4 regions of the Micromonospora sp. WMMD967 genome follow, and region 4 is predicted to be linked to each of the others. Evidence: riboswitches for the same ligand, from Rfam matches in the RefSeq annotation. Region 4 holds a riboswitch; each other region holds the start of a gene.
The links. A riboswitch is a leader RNA that binds a small molecule or an ion and turns the genes downstream of it on or off. The one in region 4 is predicted to bind cobalamin.
Positions count from the first base shown of each region.

Region 1 (5,496 bases), 1.9 Mb from region 4:
CTCCGGGCACACGATCGGGACCGGTCGGACGCCGAGCGGCTCGCCCTCGACGTCGGGCTCGACCCGGCCGACCTGGACCGCTACCCGCACGAACTCTCCGGCGGCATGGCCCAGCGGCTGGTCACCGCGCTCGCACTGGCACCGGACCCGTCGCTGCTCATCGCCGACGAGCCCACCACCGGCCTCGACCGGCCGCTGGTGGACCACACCCTCGACCTGCTGCGCCGCCGCTGCGACAACGGCTCGGCCGTCGTCCTCATCACGCACGACCTGGCCGCCGCGCAACGGGTCGCCGACACCGTCGCGGTCATGTACGCCAGCCGCATCGTGGAACACACCGATGCCGGTCATCTTTTCGCCGCGCCCACCCACCCGTACGCCGCCGCGCTCCTCGACGCCCTGCCGGACCGCGCCTTCCGGCCGGTGCCGGGCGACCCGCCGATGCTCACCGCGCTGCCTCCGGGCTGCGCGTTCGCGCCCCGCTGCCCGCACCGCACCGACACCTGCGCGAGCCAGCCGTCGCCGACGCCGATCGCCGGCGACGGCACTGTCGCCTGCCACCACCCGATCCGCACCGGAGCCGTCACGTGACCAGCGAACAGCACCTGCTCGCCGACCAGGTCACCGTCAGGTACGGCCGTCAGGTCGTGCTCGACGGCGTCACGGTGCGGGTCGGTCGAGACGAGACGGTCGGGCTGCGCGGCCCGTCCGGCTGCGGCAAGTCGACACTGGTCCGGGTCCTGGCCCTCCTGCACCGCCCGGACCACGGCCGGGTCAGCATCGACGGGACGCCGGTGCACGGAGTGCGGTACGCCGTACCGGTCGCCCTGCGGACCCGCGTCGCCGTGCTGTTCCAGAGCCCGCGCGCCGCCGCCGATCCCCGGCTGAGCCTGGACGACCTCATCGCCGAACCGCTCCGTGCCGTCCGAACGCCCGATGCGACGGTCCGGGAGCGCGTGGCCGAACTCGCCGACCTCGTCGGCCTCACCGCCGACCTGCGGGGCCGACGGCCACACGCGGTGTCCGACGGGCAGCTACAACGCGCCTGCCTCGCCCGCGCCCTCGTACACCGGCCGGACTACCTGCTCTGCGACGAGGCCACGGCGATGCTGGACGCCTCGACCCAGGCGCACGTCGCCGCCATCATCCGCGACTACCAGCGAACCCAGCGGGCCGGTGTCCTCGTCATCAGCCACGACCAGACCCTGATGGACCGCTGGGCCGACCGGATCGTCGACCTGAACAGCACGACCCCGACCCGGACCTGACGGACCGCCGGGTCCCACCCCGGGCGGACCGTGCGACAGTCATGATCCGCGCAACTACCCGGATACTGCTGCCTCCGACGTGCGGGAAGCAGCAACAACCCTGATGTTGCGCGGATCGTGGCGACAACCGCTCGACCCGGCGTCAGCTATGGTCTCGCCGTGCTCGCCTGGCTCGTCGACCACCTTCCACTTCGGCTGTGGACTCCCGGCAACGGGCGCATAGGCGGTCGCCTGCACTTCTGCGTAGGGGATTCATTCGAGCGGACGATCGAGTGGAACGGCAGGCATCTCTTCGGTGGTCGATCGCTTGGCGCACGGGCCGTCTTCGACCGCTTCGGATCAGCGGATTAAGCGCAGACCGGAGCGGATCTGGTTCCTCGGTGGGGCATCGCACGCCAGTGGCGCACGCGCTTCGAGCCGCCGCACACCCGAACACGGCGGGTGACGCCATCACGGCAGCGGGGTTCACCACCGCCACGGCCCCGATGACGCGGGACGTGGAGCGGCGATGCGGGTTCGTGCACATCTTCGCCACCGGGGCGTTGGCGGCGGACGACCAGCATCCCCGGTGGTGCGGTCGCGACGGGTGCGACCGGCGCGGGGAACACCGGTCGCATGTCTCGGACGTGGACACCAACCGACCGGAAGCGTCGATCATCACGGTGGCGTTGGTCCAAACTGCCCATGCGGCGGCTGAAACCACTGTGGTGTTGAGCGCGACCGGGGGCCTGGCGTCCGACCGGGTAGCGATGTCGATCAGCCAGGCCCGCGTCCTGCGCTACCGTCTCGGAGGCCTCATCGACGCGGCAGGTCACGGCAACGCGTAAGCCCTACCTGACGTCCCGGCCGGTCAGTCGGCGATGTCCACCACGACCTTGCCCTCGGCGATGCCGTCGGCGACCACACGGTGAGCGTCCATGATGGTGTCGAGCGTGAACCGACGCCGGTCCAGTCGCGGGCGCAGCGCGCCGGCGTCGGCCAGCGTCGCGATCTCCCGCAGGATGTCGCCGTGATGTTCGCGGCCCCGGCCGGTGAGCATCGGTAGCAGGGTGAACACGCCGGAGTAGGTCGCGCCACGAAACGACAGCGGGGCGAGCGAGTGGGTGCCCCAACCGAGCGCGCTGACGACGTGCCCGTGATAGGTGCGTACCGCCGCGAACGACGCGTCGAGCGTCGCGCCACCGACGTTGTCGACGACGATGTCGAACCCCTCACCAGCGGTGTGCCTCTCGACGTACTCCTCCACGCTGGTCGAGGTGTAGTCGATGGGCACGGCACCCAGGCTCTCGATCACCCGTACGCTCGCCGGCCCGCCGGTGGCGTACACCTCGGCACCCTTTGCCTGGGCGAGTTGCAGGCCCACGTGACCGACACCGCCGGCACCGCCGTGCACCAGCACCTTCTGCCCGGCGCGGACCCCGGCGCGGTCGACAAGCCCCTCCCAGGAGGTGATCGCCGCCAGTGGCAATGCGGCGGCCTCGCGCATCGAGAGGCCGCCAGGCTTGCGGGCCAGCAACCGGGCGTCCACGGCGGCGTACTCGGCCAGCGAACCCGGTAGCCCACCCACTCCCCCGCACAGCCCGTACACCTCGTCTCCCGGCGCGAAGCCGGCCACCTCCGCGCCGACAGCGGCGACGACCCCGGCAAGGTCCAACCCGAGCACCGCGGGCGGTCGTACGCGCGCGTGCGCGGCCTGTCCGGCCTGGATCTTCGTGTCGAGTGGATTGACCCCGCTGGCGACGATCCGCACCAGCACCTGCCCCGCCTGGGGAGAGGGCTGATCGATCTCCTCGACCGTCAGCGGCCTGTCGAACTCCCGCAGCACCGCAGCGCGCATGACGATTCACACCCTCCGTGATCCAGACATCACGTGGACGCTATCCAACTGGGGGTGCCGCCCGGGTGACATCCGGGGTGACGGCCAGGACGACGATTCGGGCGAGATCCGCTGAACGGGGCGAGAGCCCGAGCCGCCCCTCAGCCCTCGTCGACGCCGTCGAGCAGCGCCCTCCGCAACGCCAACCGGTGCTCCCGACGGATCTCCGCCTCGCGGTAGCGCCTCCGGTCCCCGTCGGTCTCGGGTAGCAGCGGCGGCACCGTCCTCGGCTGGCCGTCGTCGTCGATGGCGACCATGACCAGGTGGGCGGTGGCCACGTCGGTGGGCGGAACGGCCCGGTCCCACCGGTCGGCGGTGACCTTGACCGCGACCTCCATCGAGCTGCGTCCGGCCCAGGTGATCCGAGCGTCGACGTGCACGACGTCGCCGACCCGCACCGCGCGCAGGAACGCGGTCTCGTCGATGGCGGCGGTGACCGCCGGCCCGTCGGAGTGCCGGGCGGCGACGACTCCGGCCACCGAGTCGATGAGGTTGAGGATCCGGCCGCCGTGCACCGTACCCATCAGGTTGGTGTGGTGCTGGTCCATGATCTGCGACAGGGTCAGGTGCGACGCCGACGGCGCTCGGCCGGCGATCGTGGCGGTGTCGTGCACAGCGGTAGTCCGTCTCTCGGGAAACCACACCACCGGTACGCGGACACCCGACGAGCACGCGCCGACGGACGGCACGTCACCCGCTCAGCCCACCCGCGAGGCCGACGGCGGCGCACACGGTCGTGTGCGCAGCGCGGGCAGGTCTTCGGACTCGCGGGCCTGACCGGTCACGCCGGTCTCCTACCGGCCGTCGCTTCCCAGGCCGACGGCCCAGTGCTGATGACGGCGTTCGTTCCCACTCACCGCTGCGGGGCAGTCCCGGACTTCCACCGGGTTCCCTCTTACGACGCCCCGACGGTCACGACGGGGCGAACCAGCGCCGCCCGCAGCATAGCTGGCCAGGGAAGTCCCGGTACCGGGGGCACAGCGCGGAGGCGGCGCCGGAGCGTCGTCAGCTTTTGCCATGTGAGGAAAAAGATCGCCAGCTCTTGAAAAAAGCCTCACTCCGGTCAGGATATTCAGATGCGTCGTCTCCCTCAGACTCCGGGGCGGGTGCTCTCGGGTGTCCTCGCGCTCCTCCTCGCCTCGGCGGTCGCACTCCTCGCGTCCGCCCAACCCGCCTCGGCTCACGGCACTCTCGCCATGTCCACGCCGGCGGGTGGGGCCACCGTGAGCGAGCCGTTGACGGCGGTGCAGCTCTTCTTCACCGAAAAGGCCGCGCCGAACGCGTTCTTCACTGTCACCGCCCCGGGCGGCATCCGGGTCGACAACAGCTGGTCGTACGGGGAGCCGAAGCCGCTGGACAAGCCGGTACGGGAGTACTTCCTGGTCAACGGGCAGTTCGAGCCACGGGAGTACACGACCGGGTTTCCCGCGACGGTGGCGGTCACCCACCTGCCAGCCAAGGGCCAGTATTCGGTGAGCTACCTGTCGGTCGCCTCGGACGGCGACACCGTGCGGGGCACGCTGACGTTCCGCTACAACGGGCCGGTGACGGCGGCACCCAAGGGGTGGAGCCCGCCGACGACGCAGCCGGACCCGGCGCTGGTGGCCGCCACCGAGCAGCACGGGTCGTCCGGGCAGGCGTCGGCGGTGCCGACCACCTCGGCCCAGCCGGTGACCCCGCCGACCGGAGCTGCGGCGGCCCCGCCGACCGGGCCGGGCGAGGAGAGCGGCTCCGGAGGACTGGCCTGGGCCGGCTGGGCGGCGGCGATCGCGGCACTCGTGGCGGCGGCCGGATTCGTCGTCTGGCGTCGCCGGACGGCGTCCACCGGCAAACCCACCGGACGGGGCCGTACCTCGCCGGCGGCCTCCGGTCGACGCGGCGGCGGCGCACGCACCACGAACCGGCCCTCCGCCGGCAAGACCAGCCCAGCCAGGGCCGCCGCCGCAAAGACGGCCGCCGCCAAGTCCTCCGCCGGCAGGACGGCCGCCGCGGTGAGCGGTGTCGGCACGAAGCCCACGGGTGGTAAGCGGCGACCGGCCACCGTGCCGGCGGCGCGGACGGGCGACGCGGTCGTCACGGCCCGCACGGGCGTCGCCGTCGACCCGACGCCCACCGACGCGGTCGATCCGACGCCCATTGAGCAGAAGGCGAAGGCCGTCGCCAGCACCGATCAGGAGGCGCAGGCCCCTTCCACCACCGACCAAGAGTCGACAGTCGAGGCCGGCCACCGGCCGGACACGGACCTCGCCGGGGTGGCACCCGGGTCCCGGCTCAGCAACGGCCACCTGGCGCTGCTCGTCGGCGGGCTGGTGGTCGCCCTGCTGGCCGGGTTCGGGCTGGCCCGCATCGGCA
Region 1 is NZ_JARUBK010000001.1:5,778,795-5,784,290, forward strand. It holds gene O7631_RS26025 (ABC transporter ATP-binding protein) at 1-591, shown strand, start outside; gene O7631_RS26030 (ATP-binding cassette domain-containing protein) at 588-1,268, shown strand; gene O7631_RS26035 (hypothetical protein) at 1,895-2,095, shown strand; gene O7631_RS26040 (zinc-dependent alcohol dehydrogenase family protein) at 2,119-3,105, opposite strand; gene O7631_RS26045 (acyl-CoA thioesterase) at 3,246-3,758, opposite strand; cobalamin riboswitch at 3,877-4,091, opposite strand; gene O7631_RS26050 (copper resistance protein CopC) at 4,221-5,496, shown strand, end outside.
Region 1: another riboswitch for cobalamin. It lies ahead of O7631_RS26045 (acyl-CoA thioesterase); the one in region 4 lies ahead of O7631_RS17970 (peptidase).

Region 2 (5,496 bases), 580 kb from region 4:
GCGCGCTGCGCGGCGCACTCCGCGCCCGCCTTCACCGTGTTCCAGTAGTCGGCGCCGACGGCCTTCGGTACGACGGCGAGCTTCAGCGGCCCGCTCGCGTCCTTGCTCGCGCCGTCGTCGCCGCCGTCCCGGACCTCGACGCCGCCGCAGGCGCTGAGCAGGGCGGTGGCCGCGACCGCGGCCAGGATGGCCTGGGCACGGAGGAGACGCGTGCGCGCCGGTCGACTGGTGGTGGTGTGTGCCATGGTGGGTGTCCTTCCTCGTTCGGACTCGTGGAATGGCATGTCAACCCCGCGATTCCAGCCGCCGGCGGCGGTACTGGTCGAAGTAGACGGCGGCCCAGATGATCAGGCCGACGATCACCTGCTGGTAGTGGATGCTGATGTCGAGCAGGACGGCCCCGTTACGGACCAGGGCGATGAGGAAGGCGCCGATGATCGTCCCGACGATGCGGCCCTGCCCCCCGAACAGGCTGGCTCCGCCGATGACCGCGGCGGCGATGACGTCGAGCTCCAGCGAGATCCCGTAGTTGGGCTGGCCGGAGTTGACCCGGGAGGCGGCGATCATGCCGCCGAGCCCGACCAGCACACCCGCCAGCACGTACACCCCGGTCAGGTGACGGCCCACCCGGATGCCGGAGCGACGCGCGGCCTCCAGGTTGGAGCCCATCGCGTAGGTGTACTGGCCGAAGCGGGTCTGGGAGAGCAGGAAGGCGACCCCGACGGCGACCAGGACGGTGATCACGACGGCGAACGGAATGCCGATGATCTCGCCGTTGCCGAGCAGTTGGAACGACCGGGGCAGGCCGTAGACGCCGACCGCGCCGGTGATGATGAAGACCAGACCACGGCCGACGGACATCGTTCCCAGCGTCGCGATGAACGGTGGAATCCGGGCGGCCGTCACCAGCAGACCGTTCAACAGCCCGGCCAGCGCGCCGACGCCGATCGCGACCGCCGTGGCCGCCAGGAGGGAGAAGCCGAGGTCGCGGACTGTCATCGCTCCCAGCACGCCGGCGAGCGCGGCCACCGACCCGACCGAAAGGTCGATGCCCTTGGTGATGATGACCATGGTCTGCGCCGTGGCGATGATGGCGATCACCGCCGTCTGGGCCCCGATGTTGAAGAGGTTGTCCGCCGTCAGGAAGTAGGGACTCGCGAAGGTCAGCGCGACGAACAGGACGACCAACGCGGTGGCGGCGGTGAACTCGGAGACGGCGTGGGAGATCCGTTCCCGGAGCCAGTCACCGATGTCGCCGCGCTGCGTGCCGGCGGATGCCTCGGCGGTACTCATCGTCGGACCTGACCTCCCCATGTGTGGGGCCGGCACTCGACGGAAGGACCCGCCGTCGCGCCGAGCACCTATGAGCGACCGAGCCTCCCCACGGAGGAGAGAACTTGGCGTCGACCTGCCGCACCGTCACGATAGGTCAGATGTTTCCCTTGATCAGCCGTTACCATGCCATGCACCCCCGTGGATTGCCAAGGTCTTACAACCATGTTTTGACATCGTTACCAGAGCCGCCCCGCACATACGTCTGATCAAATCGGCACAAGTGCGGCCGAGCGTCGCGGCGACCTCTGTCGACGGTTGGTCACGGGACACCGAACCGGCAGGAGTCCACACTGGATCGGCAGGTCCGGCCCCGACGACCATGCGCACCCCGCACCCTAGGGTGACCCACCGGCTCGATCCGGCGGGCCATCGCGAGCATGTTATCGATAACATGCTATGCCCGGTGGCGGTTGCGGGCACCTCATTCTCCGCCGAACTCCCGGCCGGTCAACCGACGGCCTCCCGGCGGGTCACGACGCCGCGAGCCGGTACTCCCGGCTGGCCGTCTGTCGCCAGATCGCCGCGCGTTCGTCGTCGGTCAGCGGATCCAGCAGGTCGCCGAGGACCCTGACCCAGCGGGTGTACGAGGTGGCGAGCAGACACACCGGCCAGTCCGAGCCGAACATCAGCCGGCCCGGCCCGAACACGTCCAGTGCGTGCTCGACGGCCGGCCGCAGGTCCGCCACCGTCCAGGAACTGCCGCTCACCTCCGTCACCAGGCCGGAGATCTTCGCCGTCGTGTTGGGTGCGGCGGCGAGCGTCCGCAGGTCCCGGGGCCAGTCGGCGAGGCCCCCGCTGCCGAGCGGTGGCTTACCGAGGTGGTCCAGGACGAACCGGACCTGGGGCAGGTCACGGACGAGCCGGGTGGCCGCCGACAGCTGATGATGGCGTACGAGCAGGTCGAAGGCGAGGCCGGCAGCACCGACCGCGGCGACACCCCTCCGCACGTCGGGGCGGTCGAGATACGCCGGGTCGGGCTCGGACTGGACCAGATGACGGATACCGACGAGCCGCTCGCCGCCCCGCGCCGCCCGAAGTCGCTCCAGGCGCTCGACGACATCGTCGGCGGTGAGGTCGACCCACCCGACGACTCCGGCGATGAGAGGGTCGTCGGCCGCGATCCCCAACAGCTCCGGCGTCTCCGACCGGGCGGCGACGGACTGCACGACGACGGTCTGGGTGACTCCGGCGACCCGGGTAGCCGGGCCGAGATCGACCGGGGTGAAGTCGTCGTCGATCGCGGCCATGGTGTGCGGGTCGATCCAGGGTTGCGGGTGTCGGGCGCGAACCCAGAGGTGATGGTGCGCGTCGATGATCCCCGACTGCCGCACGGCCGCACCGGTCGTCATCGGACCCGACCCGGCGCGCTCACGTCCACCCACCCCGCTCCGCCACTGGTCGGCCCTCCGGCTCGGCCCGGTGCCGTCGACCGATCTGGCAGGATGACCATGTTAGCGGTAACAGACCGGTCGCAGGCCGCAGAACGCGCCCACCAGCCGGAACTCCCCAGCACTCCGGCCGGGCGAACACCGTCGACTGACCGAAGCGACGATGCGCCGCTACCCGCACGTCGGCGAGCCGGCGGGTCGCCGTCCGGGGACCGGGTTGACCGCCTGAGGCGGCACCGATACCGTCGACCCACTATCTGCGGCGACGCGAGGGAAGCCGGTGTGATTCCGGCGCGGTCGCGCCACTGTGAGCGGTTCCCTACACCTCAAGAGGGGCCGCGAGCCAGGACGCTCGGTCGTCCGCAGCCTTGCGATGGGGACGCGTCATCCCCGGGGAGGTTCGTGAGCACATGTCCAGTTCCACGTCCAGCCAGCCGTTGGTGAATCCCGCTGGCACCACGCGTCTGCTGTGGACGGTGTTGATGACCGTCGCCGCTCTGGCGTTGCTGGCCTACCTCGTCGCCTTCGACCAGGGCGCGGTGTCGCGCAGTGGCATGTACCTGCACGAGCTGATGCACGACGGCCGGCACCTGCTGGGTGTTCCGTGCCACTGACGGCCACCACCGCTCCCCCGTTCGTCACCGTCCTCGTCCGCGGCCTGCTCGCCGGTCTGATCGCCGGTCTGCTCGCCGGGACGTTCGCCTATGTCGCCGGCGAGCCGCACGTCGACGCGGCCATCGCGATCGAGGAGGCGGCGTCGGCGCATGCCGAGCCGGCCACCGGTGCGCACGACCACGAGGATGCCCTGGTCAGCCGCAACGGTCAGCGCGGCGGCCTGTTCCTGGCCACCGGCCTGTTCGGTGCCGCGATGGGTGGCCTGCTGGCCACGGCGTACGTCCTGCTGGCGCGTCGTCGGCGGACCTACGACGACGGACGGTCGGGTCTGCTGCTGGCCGGCGCGGCGCTGCTCGGCGCGGTTGTCGTGCCGTTCCTCAAGTACCCGGCGAACCCGCCGGCGGTCGGCGATCCGGCCACCATCAACCAACGCACCGTCACCTACCTACTGATGGTGGTGCTCGGTCTGGTGGCGGTGTGGGCGGGATCGCTGGGCTACCGATCGGTTGGCGCGCAGGCACCGCTGTGGCAACGCGTCGCTGCGGCCGTCGGCGGATTCCTGCTGGTCACCGTGGTCTCCTATGTGGTGCTTCCGTCGTTCCAGGAGGTCCCCGCCGACTTCCCCGCGACGCTGTTGTGGGACTTCCGGCTGGCCTCCCTCGGCACCCAGGTGGTGCTCTGGACCGGGATCGGCCTGCTGTTCGCGGCCCTGATGCACCACGACCGGCGTCGCCGGGCCGCCGCTGCACTTCCGGGCACGTGACCGCCACCAGCCTCCGGCTGGTCGCCCACGCGCACACCACCGCCCTGCGTCGGGCCCGCTTCGGCGGTTCGGACGACGGCTTGGACGAGGGCGGTCTGCGTGCCGCCCTCGCCCTGGCCGGACGTGGGCACCTGGGCGTCGACGACGCCTGCGTGTCCAGTCCCGCCGCAGCGGCTACCGATACCGCCGACGCACTCGGTCTGCTGCCCACCATCGAGGCGGCGTTGGCGGACTGCGACTACGGCGACTGGACCGGACGGTCGGTCGAGGAGGTCGCCGTCGAGCAGCCGCAGGCGCTGCACCAGTGGATGTCCGAACCGGAGGAGTCCGCACCGCACGGCGGCGAGTCCGTCGCTGCGGTGCGCGACCGGGTCGGTGCCTGGTTGGACGGGCAACGCGGCGCCGACCGCCGAATCACCGCGATCACGCACCCGCTGGTGATCCGGGTTGCGGTCGTGCACGCCCTGGGCCTGCCGTTGGCGACGTACCGGCAGGTGGACGTGGAGCCGTTGGCCGTGGTCCGGCTCACCAGCCAGGGCAGCCGCTGGCACCTACGACTGACCGCGCCGCGAGCGGACTGAGGTCACGCCGCCACCCTGCTGGCCCCTGCCGTCGGGGCTGGCGGGTTGCGGTCAGTCCAGCACCCCGGCCTGGTAGGCGAGAATTGCTGCCTGGACCCGGTTTGTCAGGCCCAGCTTCGCCAGAATCCGGCTGACGTGCGTCTTCACCGTCGCCTCGCTCATGAAGAGCGTGGCCGCGATCGCGGTGTTGGACAAGCCGCCGCCGACGGCTACCAGGACTTCCCGCTCCCTTTCGGTAAGCACCGCGAGTCGTTGTTCGGCATTGCTGCGCCGATCAGTTGTCGGGCCGGAGAACTGTCGAAGCAGCCTGCGGGTAACCCTCGGGGAGATCATCGCGTCACCGCGCGCCGCGCTGCGCACCGCGTTGAGCATGTCCTCGGCGGAGGCATCCTTGAGCAGGAAGCCGACGGCGCCGTAGCGAAGCGCGGTGTGCACGTACTCGTCGAGATCGAACGTGGTGAGCACGACGACGTGTGGTGGCCGATCGAGCCGCGCGATCCGCTCGATCGCGGTCAGCCCGTCGGTCCGCGGCATGCGGATGTCCATGAGGACGACGTCGGGCCGGCGCGTCCGGGCGAACTCGACCGCTTCGGCTCCGTCGGACGCCTCTCCCACCACCGTGATGTCCGGGGCCGCGTCGAGGATGGTGCGCAGCGTCGAACGCACCATCCATTCGTCGTCGACGATCAACGTCTTAGTCGGTGAGGTCATGGTCCTTTCCCGGTGCGATCGGTAGCTCGGCAACCAGGCTGAATCCACCATCGGCTGTGGGGCCCGAGGTCAGTTTTCCGCCGATCAGGTGAACGCGCTCGGC
Region 2 is NZ_JARUBK010000001.1:4,467,703-4,473,198, reverse strand. It holds gene O7631_RS19995 (ABC transporter substrate-binding protein) at 1-245, opposite strand, end outside; gene O7631_RS19990 (ABC transporter permease) at 286-1,293, opposite strand; gene O7631_RS19985 (amidohydrolase family protein) at 1,806-2,684, opposite strand; cobalamin riboswitch at 2,944-3,099, shown strand; gene O7631_RS19980 (CbtB-domain containing protein) at 3,134-3,337, shown strand; gene O7631_RS19975 (CbtA family protein) at 3,328-4,101, shown strand; gene O7631_RS19970 (histidine phosphatase family protein) at 4,098-4,682, shown strand; gene O7631_RS19965 (response regulator transcription factor) at 4,734-5,372, opposite strand; gene O7631_RS19960 (histidine kinase) at 5,377-5,496, opposite strand, start outside.
Region 2: another riboswitch for cobalamin. It lies ahead of O7631_RS19980 (CbtB-domain containing protein); the one in region 4 lies ahead of O7631_RS17970 (peptidase).

Region 3 (5,496 bases), 590 kb from region 4:
CGGCGAGGTCGTCGTCGAACAGGTCCGGCTCCTCGGCGCGAACCGTGTCCACGACGTCGAACGCGAACGCCATGTGCATGCTCTCGTCGCGGAACACCCAGTTGGTGCCGGAGGCGAGGCCGTGCAGCAGGCCACGGGAGCGCAGGAAGTAGACGTACGCGAACGCGCCGTAGAAGAACAGCCCCTCGATGCAGGCGGCGAAGCAGATCAGGTTGAGCAGGAACGCTCGCCGGTCCTCGCGCGAGCGCAGCTCCCGAAGATCGCCCAGGGAGTCGATCCAGCGGAAGCAGAACTCCGCCTTGCGGCGGATCGAGGGGATGTTCTCGATCGCGGCGAAGGCCTCGAACCGCTCGGTCTCGTCGGGCACGTACGTGTCGAGCAGGTTGAGATAGAACTGGACGTGCACCGCCTCCTCGAACAGTTGCCGGGACAGGTAGAGGCGACCCTCGGGGCTGTTCACGTGCTGGTACAGGTTGAGCACCAGGTTGTTCGCGACGATCGTGTCGCCGGTGGCGAAGAACGCCACCAGGCGGCTGACCAGGTGCCGCTCGGCCGGCGACAGCTTGTCCAGGTCGGCGAGGTCGGCGTGCAGGTCGACCTCCTCGACCGTCCAGGTGTTGCGGATGGCGTCGCGGAAGCGGTCGAAGAAGTGCGGGTAGCGCATCGGGCGGAGGGTGAGGTCCATCCCGGGGTCGAGCAGCATGTGCGTGGTCCTCGTGTCGGCGGTGATGGGGTGGGCGGCGGTCACTGGCAGGCCTCGCACGACTCGGGGTTCTCCAGCGAGCAGGCCAGCGCCTCCGCGTCGAGGGCAGCAGGCGCGAGGGCGACGGGCGCAAGGGCGACGGGCGCGGCGGCCACGGGTGCGACGGCGCTGACGGTGGCCTGCTGGATCCGCGTCGCGGGGCGCGAGCGCAGGTAGTAGGTGGTCTTCAGCCCGGCCTTCCAGGCGTACAGGTACATCGAGGAGAGCTTGCCGATGGTCGGCGCGGCCAGGAACAAATTCAGTGACTGGGACTGGTCGATGAACGGGGCACGGGCGGCGGCGAGGTCGATCAGCGCCCGCTGCGGCAGCTCCCACGCGGTGCGGAACAACTCCCGGACGCCGGCCGGCAGCTCCGCGATGTCCTGCACCGACCCCTCGGCCCGCTTGATCGCCGACCGGATCCGGTCGGTCCACAGACCCCGGGCCTTCAGCTCGCGGACCAGAGCGGTGTTGACCTGGAGGAACTCCCCGGACAACGTCTCGCGCTTGAACAGGTTCGACACCTGCGGCTCGATGCACTCGTAGCACCCGGCGATCGAGGCGATGGTGGCGGTCGGGGCGACGGCCACCAGCAGTGAGTTGCGCAGCCCGTGCGCCGCGACCTGCTCCCGCAGGGCGTCCCACCGGGTGGCCTGCGTACCCTCGACACCCCACAGGTCGGGCTGCAACTGACCCCGCGCGGCCCGGGTCTGCGGGTACGTCGGGTGCGCGCCGTACTGGCGGGCCAGGTCGGCGGAGGTCTCCAGCGCGGTCAGGTACAGCTCCTCGCTGACCCGGGTGGACAGCTCCCGCGCGGCGGGCGAATCGAACGGCAGCCGCAGTGCGAAGAAGACGTCCTGCAGGCCCATCAGCCCGAGCCCGACCGGCCGCCAGCGGGGGTTGCTCGCCGCCGCCTGCGTGGTCGGGTAGTAGTTGATGTCGATGACCCGGTCGAGGAAGGTCACCGCGGTACGCACCGTGGCGCGCAGCCGCTCCCAGTCGATGTCACCGTCGACGAGGTGGGCGGCGAGGTTCACCGAGCCGAGGTTGCACACGGCGGTCTCGGCGTCGCTGGACACCTCGACGATCTCGGTGCAGAGGTTGGACAGGTGCACCACGTTGCCCGGTTCGGCGGTCTGGTTGCACAGCCGGTTCGACGCGTCCTTGAAGGTCATCCACCCGTTGCCGGTCTGGGCCAGGGTGCGCATCATCTTCCCGTACAGCTCCCGCGCCGGGACCTGCCGGACGTAGCGGCCCTGCGCCTCGGCCTCGCGGTACGCGGCGTCGAACCGCTCCCCCCACAGGTCGGGCAGCTCGGGCACCTCGTGCGGGTCGAACAGCGACCACATCTCGTCGGCCTCGACCCGGCGCATGAACTCGTCCGGGACCCAGTTGGCCAGGTTCAGGTTGTGGGTGCGGCGGGCGTCCTCGCCGGTGTTGTCCCGCAGTTGCAGGAACTCCTCGATGTCCGGGTGCCACGGCTCCAGGTAGACGCACGCCGCGCCCTTGCGCCGGCCACCCTGGTTGACCGCCGCGACGCTCGCGTCCAACGTGCGCAGCCACGGCACGATCCCGTTGGACTGCCCGTTGGTGCCGCGGATCAACGCGCCCCGGGAGCGGACCCGGGAGTACGCGATGCCGATGCCGCCGGCGAACTTGGACAGGTTGGCGACCTGGGCGTAGCGCTGGTAGATCGAGTCCAACTCGTCGAGCGGTGAGTCGACCAGGTAGCAGGAGGACATCTGGGTGTGCCGGGTGCCGGAGTTGAACAGCGTCGGTGAGCTGGGCAGGTACGCCAGGCTGGACATCAACCGGTAGAAGCCGACCGCCTCGTCCGGCGTACGGGACAGGCCACAGGCCACCCGCAGCAGCCAGTACTGCGGAGTCTCCAGCACCGCCCGGCTGGTGGGGTGGCGCAGCAGGTACCTGTCGTAGACGGTGCGTAGCCCGAAGTACTCGAACCGCCGGTCGCCGTCCGGGTCGATGGCATCGTCGAGCACCGCGGCGTGCGTGGCGATGAACGCGGCGGTGTCTTCTCCGATCAGGCCCTCGGTGTGGCCGGTCCGGATCGCCGCGCTGAACGAGGCGATGCCCTGCCGACGCACCTCCTTGTCGACGTAGCCGGCGAGCAGGCGGGCGGCGAGGCGCGAGTACTGCGGTTCCTCACCGATCATCTCGGCCGCGGTCTGAATGGACAGCCGGTCCAGCTCGGCTGTCGTCGCGCCGTCGTACAGGCCGCTGATCGTGCGGGTGGCGACGCGCATCGGGTCGACGTCGGTCAGGTCGTCGGCCCACCGTTCGACCGCCCGGACGATCTTGTTCACGTCCACGGGTTCGGTGCCGCCGTCGCGCTTGCGGACCTGCATCGGTGTCCGCCGCGGTGCCGCGTCGGCGCTGGCCGGGACTACCTCGGTGACTGTCACCACTCGCTCCTCGGAGTTCGAGACCTGGAGGTCCGAACGCGCGGAGACAGACACCGACGGACGCCACGCCGGCGGCGTGGGTCACATGGCGTCAGCCGTCCCACGCGGCCTCGGACCGCCGCACACCCGGGTGCGGGTACGCGGCGCGCTGGCAGGTCTTCGGACTCGTGGGCGCGACCGGGCTCGCCGGTCTCCTACCGGCCGTCGCTTCCCAGACCGTGTGGTCCAGTGCTGATGACGGCTGTCGTTCCCACTCACCGCTGCGGGACAGTCCCGGATTTCCACCGGGTTCCCTCTTGCCTCGACCGCCCTGGGTGAGCGGTCGAACCAGCTGCGTTCGACACCATATATAGGGACCCAGCGGTTGTCACACCCCACATGTCGGTGCTGGCGTGTCGGCGGCGGAGGCGGTGACGACCGTCACCCGACCGCGCCCCGCCGCCGGCCCCGGGCGGCGGGGGCCGGCGGGAGGCGGCGGTCAGTGGCGCGACAAGGCTGCCGGGTGGTCGAACAACGGTCCACAAAGATGTGATGTATGCAGGATCCAGATGTAAGGAACGTTGCCCATAATCGACCGTCGATGTCGACGGTCAGAGTGAACATCCAATCTTCAAAACCCTCGGTCGGCCGTTGGCTCCGACCCTCGTTCCGAGCGGCGCGCCGCCGCCCACCATTCGACACATTCCACCGGCCGGGGTCCCACTTCGGACAGCGCGCGCCCACTACCAGCGGATTGGGTTTCGACCGTGGCGCAAATGCGCGATCGCGGGCCGCGACGGCGGGGTACCGCCGCCATGACGGCGGTCGCTCGGCATCCGAACACACCAGGTGGGAAGCGCCTCTCGCCCGGCGTCCGATCCCGATCAGAAACATTGGATGTCTGCATCGGTCAGGTGATCGACGTCGTTGACGCACCTGAACCAGCCTCCGTATACTCCGAATGATCATCTGATCTTTTGCCTAGTCGGGCGAGGAGCGCATGCCGCAGATCACCGCTGTCACCGTCGAGGACGTCCGCTTCCCCACCTCCCTGACCGCTGACGGGTCAGACGCCATGAACAAGGACGGCGACTACTCAGCGGCCTACGTCGTCCTGCACACCGACGGCACCGACAGCGTGGGCGCGCCGCTCGCGGGCCACGGCCTGACCTTCACCATCGGTCGGGGCAACGACATCGTCGCCGCCGCGGCGGTCCACCAGGCACAGCTCCTCGTGGGCCTGGACGTGGCGACGATGGCGGCCGACATGGGGGCGGTCTACCGCCTCCTCACGTCCGACTCGCAGCTGCGGTGGCTCGGGCCCGAGAAGGGCGTCGTCCACCTGTCGCTCGCGGCCGTGCTGAACGCCTCGTGGGACCTGGTGGCCCGGCTCGCCGACAAGCCGCTGTGGCGGCTCCTGGTCGACATGACCCCCGACCAACTCGTCGACATCGCGGACCTGCGCTACCTGTCCGACGCGCTGACCCGCGACGAGGCACTGGCCATCCTGCGAGCCAAGGAGAGCACGAAGGCCGACCGCCTCGCCGAGCTCCACCGGACCGGCTACCCCGCCTACACCACCTCGGCCGGCTGGCTCGGCTACGGCGACGACAAGCTGCGCCGGCTGTGCCAGGAAGCCGTCGACAGCGGCTACGGCTACGTCAAGCTCAAGGTGGGCGCCAACCTCGACGACGACATCCGTCGGTGCGCCATCGCCCGGGAGATCCTGGGCCCGGACCGCAACCTGATGATCGACGCCAACCAGGTGTGGGACGTCGGCCAGGCCATCGAGTGGGTCACCGCCCTCGCCCGGTTCACACCGCTGTGGATCGAGGAGCCGACCAGCCCCGACGACATCCTGGGTCACGCGGCCGTCCGCCGGGCCGTCGCCCCGATCGGCGTCGCCACCGGCGAGCACTGCCACAACCGGGTGATGTTCAAGCAGCTGTTCCAGGCCGGGGCCATCGACTTCTGCCAGTTGGACACCGGTCGGCTGGCCAGCATCAACGAGATCGTCGCCGTGCTGCTCCTCGCCGCGAAGTTCGACGTACCGGTCTGCCCGCACGCCGGCGGCGTCGGGCTGTGCGAGATGGTCCAGCACGTGTCGGTTCTCGACTACGTCGCGGTCTCGGGAGACCTCACCAACCGGGTCACCGAGTTCGTCGACCACCTGCACGAGCACTTCACCGACCCGTGCGTCATCCGCGACACCGGCTCGGGCAGCGGTTACGTCCTGCCCGACCAGCCCGGCTACTCCACGCGGATGCGCCCCGAGTCGATCGCGCTCTACCGCTTTCCCGACGGCCACTACTGGGCCGCGGCCGACCCGACTACCGTGTCATCTCCGGAGCC
Region 3 is NZ_JARUBK010000001.1:4,476,649-4,482,144, reverse strand. It holds gene O7631_RS20025 (ribonucleotide-diphosphate reductase subunit beta) at 1-703, opposite strand, end outside; gene O7631_RS20020 (ribonucleoside-diphosphate reductase subunit alpha) at 745-3,108, opposite strand; cobalamin riboswitch at 3,298-3,512, opposite strand; gene O7631_RS20015 (enolase C-terminal domain-like protein) at 4,145-5,496, shown strand, end outside.
Region 3: another riboswitch for cobalamin. It lies ahead of O7631_RS20020 (ribonucleoside-diphosphate reductase subunit alpha); the one in region 4 lies ahead of O7631_RS17970 (peptidase).

Region 4 (5,496 bases):
TCTTCGACCGGGACGCCTCGATGCTGGTGACGTCGGCGTCCAGGGCGTCGATCGCGGGCAGAACCTCGCCGAACTCGGAGTAGCACAGGTGGGTGTGGATCTGGGTGGCGTCGGCGACTCCGCTGGTGGCGAGCCGGAACGCCCCGACCGCCCAGTCTAGGTACGCGCGCTGCTCGGCCCGACGCAGCGGCAGTGTCTCCCGTAGGGCGGGTTCGTCGACCTGGATGATGCGGATGCCAGCGGCTTCCAGGTCGCGGGCCTCGCCGCGCAGCGCGAGAGCGACCTGGTTGGCGGTGTCGGCGAGGGGTTGGTCGGTACGGACGAACGACCACGCCAGGATCGTCACCGGTCCGGTGAGCATGCCCTTGACCGGTCGGTTCGTCAGCGACTGCGCGTAGGTGGACCAGGCGACGGTCATCGGCCCGGTCCGGGCAACATCGCCGTAGATGATCGGAGGGCGTACGCACCGGGAGCCGTACGACTGCACCCACCCGTTGACCGTGGCGGCGAACCCGTCGAGCTGTTCGCCGAAGTACTGCACCATGTCGTTGCGTTCCGGTTCGCCGTGGACCAGCACGTCCAGCCCGAGTCGTTCCTGCACGGCGATGACGTGGGCGACTTCGGCGCGCATCCGCTCGGCGTAGCCGGTGTCGTCGAGCTGCCCGGCCCGGTGCGCCGCACGGGCCTGGCGAAGCTCCGTGGTCTGGGGAAACGATCCGATGGTGGTGGTGGGCAGCGGTGGAAGGTTCAGTCGGGCCTGCTGGGTGGCGGCCCGCTGCGCGTACGGCCCGCGCCGTAGGTGCTCGGGGGGCAGCGCGTCCAGTCGGGCCCGGACACCGTCGTTACGCCAGGCCGCCGGGGTCGGCGGCAGAGCAGTGGGCAGGGCACCGACACCGTCGCGCAGTGCGCGTCCGAGAGCGACGACCTCGTCGACCTTCTGCCGGGCGAACGCGAGCCGGACACGCAGGTCCCCATCGAGGTCAGGTTCGGCGGCGAGGTCTACCGGCACGTGCAGCAACGAACAGGATGTCGACACCGCGACATGGTCGGCCAGGGCGGTCAGTACGGCACCGGTCGCGGTGGCGGTGCGAAGGTCGGTACGCCAGATGTTGCGCCCGTCCACCAGTCCAGCGACGATCGTCTTCCCGCGTAGCGGGCCGGCGGCGGCGAGGCGGTTCAGGTTGCCCGGCCCGGCGACCAGATCGATGCCGACCGCCTCGACCGGGGTGCCCAACAGCGCCGGCAACGCGTCGCCGAGGTCACCGAAGTACGACGCGACGAACAACCGTGGCCGGTGCTTCAGAAGGCCGAGCCGGCGGTATACGGCGCGCAGCGCGGTGATCTCCTGCGGGGTGCGGTCGGCGGCGTACGCGGGCTCGTCGAGCTGAACCCATTCGACGCCGGCATCGGCCAGGGTGCCGAGGATGTCTTCGTGGACCGCGACGAGGTCATCGAGCCGGTCGAAGGGCCGGAACCCTTCCGGTGCGTCCTCGGTGGCCTTGGACAGCAGGAGGTAGGTCGCCGGCCCGACCAGCACCGGCCTGGTGGTGACGCCGAGTGCCTTCGCCTCGCCGTACTCCCGCACCGCCTTATCCGGGCGGGCCGTGAACGCTGTGCCGGGGCCGACCTCCGGAACCAGGTAGTGGTAGTTGGTGTCGAACCACTTCGTCAGCTCCAGCGCCGGCTCCCGCTCCGTGCCACGCGCCATGGCGAAGTAGGTGTCCAGGTCGCCGAGACCGAGGCGGCGGAACCGGTCCGGGACCGCGTCGACCAGAACGGTGGTGTCGAGCACCTGGTCATAGAACGAGAACGTGTTCGACGGAACCGCGTCCAGGCCGGCGTCGCGCAGCGTGCGCCACACGTCGACGCGGAGGCTGGCCGCAATTTCCTGAAGAGCGTTGGCGTCGATCCGGCCCGCCCAGTAGGACTCGACGGCGTGCTTGAGTTCGCGGTGGGGACCGATGCGGGGATAGCCGAGCACGGTGCTCAGCCCGAACGGTGCGGTCACGGAATGGGTGTCCTTCCCTCGAGGTCGACCACCGACCACACTGGAGGGACACGGCAGGGCACGGGACGACGACCGGGCCTCGCCCTGACCCTCCCGAGAGGCCGACGGCGGCGCACGCGGACGCGTACGCGGTGCGGGCAGGTCTTCGGACTCGTGGGCGTGACCGGGGCGACCCGATCTCCTACTGGCCGTCGCTTCCCAGACGCTCATGCGTCCAGTGCGTATGACGGCGGTCGTTCCCACTCACCGCTGCGGGGCAGTCCCGGTTTCCCACCGGGTTCCCTCTTACGACGCCACACCGTGACGGTGCGGCGAACCAGCACTGCCGACCATCGTACGGCCGGAAGCTGATCCCCGGTGCCGCTGCGGCACGCGGATTCTTCCTGTCGCCCAGAGTTGGACGGGCCGGGAGTCCGGTTAGGCCCGGACTCCCGGCCAAGGCCGACTACGGCGGGGAGATGGACGGAGCCTGCCCGGAGCCGAAGCGCCATCCTTCGACGGTGCCCTGGGCGGGGTTGTAGCTGCTCGCGCCGAGGGTGCTGTAGGACCAGGTGCCGCCGGGTGCCGCGTGCCAGTACGACCAGTACGCGCTGGCGGGCGGCGTGTTGACGCACGGTTCCGAGGCGGCTGTGGGATAGCCGTTGATTCGGCAGACGAAGGCGAGACCCCACCGTTGGGTGCCCGTCACGGCGAAGCCGGCTCCCTGCAAGGCGGCCAGGCCGGTCGGCGGGTCACCGAGCCGGCAGCCGGTCTGGACACCGAGGCCGAACGCGGTGAGGTCGACCACCACCGTGACGCCCGCACCCGGGGCGCACGCCGCCGCGTGCGCGGCACGTGGCACCGGGTCGACGGCGACCAGGCCGACGCTGACGACGGTGGCCGCTAACAGCAGTGCCATCCGTCGGCGCATCGTCGCCCGCCGACGGGTCACCATGGCGCACACGCCAGGACGGGCGCGGCAGCGTGAGCGCCGGTGGCCGACAGGGTCGCATGCCCGGCGCCTGCGATGCCGGGTACGGCCTGAGCGGTGGCCCGGGCGGCGGTGCTCGCATCGAATCCGCCGGGGGTGTACGCGATGGCGCCGCGATCGGCCGGCGTGCCTGTGCAGGTGACCTGCAGGCTGAGCAGGAACTGGCGGGCGTGTAGCCAGGCCAACGACCGACCGGCGGCGAAGAGCGCCTGGGCGGCGAGCCCGGTGCTGTTCGCGTTGGCCACGCCGTTCGCGGCGAACGAGCCGTCAGCGCCCTGCACAGAGACCAGCCACTGCGCGGCCGAAGCCGCGACCAACGGACGGCCTGCGGCCAGCAGGGCCTGAACGGCCAGAGCGGTCGCGTCGACGTCGCTGACACAGGTCGGCTGCCCAAAGAGCAGCGGGAAACCACCGTCGGCGCACCGGCTCGCGGCCAGGAACGTCACCGCCGACGACGGTGCGCCTCCGGCCCGGTCCAACGCCAGCACCGCAAAGGACTGGGTGAAGGTGTTGCTGTAGTCGCCGTACGCCGACCGGTCGGAGTACCGGCCGCTAGGCGTCAGCAGGCTGTTGAGCCGGGTGAGCAGATCGACACCGCCGAACGTCGCCGGGTTGAGGCCGCGGACCTGGGCACCCAGAGCGAGTTTCGCGGTCGCGCCCGCGTACGCCTCGGTGCCGTCACCGATGTAGCCGCTGATCACGGCCGGTTGGGCGAGCCACGACATGGCGTTCGCCGCGTTCGTGTCGGCCGTCTTGGCTGCGGCGAAGGCGAACACCGCATCGAGGGTGAGGCCCTGATCGGGATACGCGATGCCGTCGTAGACGACCTCGAACCGCTCGCCGTCGACCAGTTGGCGGGCGAGCCAGCCGGCGGCGGCATCGACCTTGTTGAGGGTCGGCGGCGACGCGGTGGCGGCGGCGGGTACGGCTGTCAGGGACAGCGTGAGGGCGGCGAGCGCAGCGCCTACGAAGACGCGGGCGCGGTGCCGGAGGGGACGGTTGACCATGAAGCGACGCCTTTCCGGGCTCCGGTGGTCCGAGACGACCCGACTCCGGTTCGGGCGGCTCCGACCCGTGGGCCACGACGGGTGGGGAGGCTGGTCATGCGGACTGACGGGTAATCGGGCTCGCGGCGTCACTACGTGTGTCGCCGCCTACCGTTGCGGGCCAGCGCCGGATTTCGACCGGACTTCCCCCGTCAGCACACAGGTATGAAGTTGTGACGGACAGTGTTCCCACGTCTGGGCTCCCCGTCAATGTCCGTGATCCGACGGGCAGCGTCGGCGCAGACAGCCGGGTCTACCCGCGGGGCGCTGCGCTGGCTGGTGCCGGTCAGCGGGGGCCGTGCAGCAGCGCCCCACGAAGGACGGCGGACGGGTCGGGGCCGAGGTCGAGCCGGTCGGGGGAGATGTCGGCGCGGACGAGGAGGTCTCCGACGGCGGCGATCATCGCGCCGTTGTCGGTGCAGAGCCGTGGCGACGGCACCCGCAGGTGAATGCCGGCCGCGGAGCAGCGTTCTTCGGCGAGGGCGCGGACCCGGCTGTTGGCGGCGACTCCGCTGACGAGGAGCAGTGTGTCGGCCTGGTAGTCGCGGCAGGCGGCGAGAGCCTTGCGGGTGAGGGTGTCGGCGACGGCCTCCTGAAACGACGCGGCGACGTCGGCGACGGGCAGCGGCCGGTCACCGTGGTGTCCGACCCAGCGGGCGACAGCGGTCTTGAGCCCGGAGAACGAGAACCGGTACGGGGCGTCCTGCGGGCCGGTCATCGGGCGGGGAAAAGCGATGGCCGTCGGGTCGCCGTCGCGGGCGACCCGGTCGATGACGGGTCCGCCGGGGTAGGGCAGGCCGAGCAGGCGGCCCACCTTGTCGAACGCCTCACCGGCGGCGTCGTCGACGGTGTCGCCCAGGTGCACGACCGGGTCGCGGGCGAGGTCGCCGATCAGCAGCAGGCTGGTGTGCCCGCCGGAGACGATCAGGGCGACGCAGCGGGCCGGCAGCGGCCCGTGTTCGAGGACGTCGACGGCCGCGTGGCCGGCGAGGTGGTGTACGCCGTAGAGGGGGACACCGAGGCTCAGCGCGTACGCCTTGCCGGCGGCCAGGCCGACCTGGACGGCGGTGGCGAGCCCGGGTCCGGCGGTGGCGGCGACCGCGCCGATGTCGGCGAAGCCGATCCCGGCCTGGCCCAGTGCGTGCTCGACCATGGGGGTGACGGCGTGCAGGTGCGCGCGGGCGGCGATCTCGGGGACCACGCCACCGAAGCGGGCGTGTTCGTCCATGCTCGTGGCGAGAGCGTCACCGAGCAGGACGCCGTCGGCGACGATCCCGATGCCGGTCTCGTCGCAGGACGTCTCGATGCCGAGGACAACTGTCACGCGTCGGCGTCCTGGTTGACGCCGGCGCCGACACCGGGGTGTTCGGCGCTGGCCGCGAGGAGCTGTTTGCGCAGTTTGACGGGCAGTCGATCGACGTAGGCGAGGCCGTCGAGGTGGTCGACCTCGTGCTGGAAGCACCGGGCGAGGG
Region 4 is NZ_JARUBK010000001.1:3,886,111-3,891,606, forward strand. It holds gene metE (5-methyltetrahydropteroyltriglutamate--homocysteine S-methyltransferase) at 1-2,008, opposite strand, end outside; cobalamin riboswitch at 2,127-2,344, opposite strand; gene O7631_RS17965 (hypothetical protein) at 2,454-2,906, opposite strand; gene O7631_RS17970 (peptidase) at 2,936-3,985, opposite strand; cobalamin riboswitch at 4,073-4,224, opposite strand; gene tsaD (tRNA (adenosine(37)-N6)-threonylcarbamoyltransferase complex transferase subunit TsaD) at 4,311-5,348, opposite strand; gene def (peptide deformylase) at 5,345-5,496, opposite strand, start outside.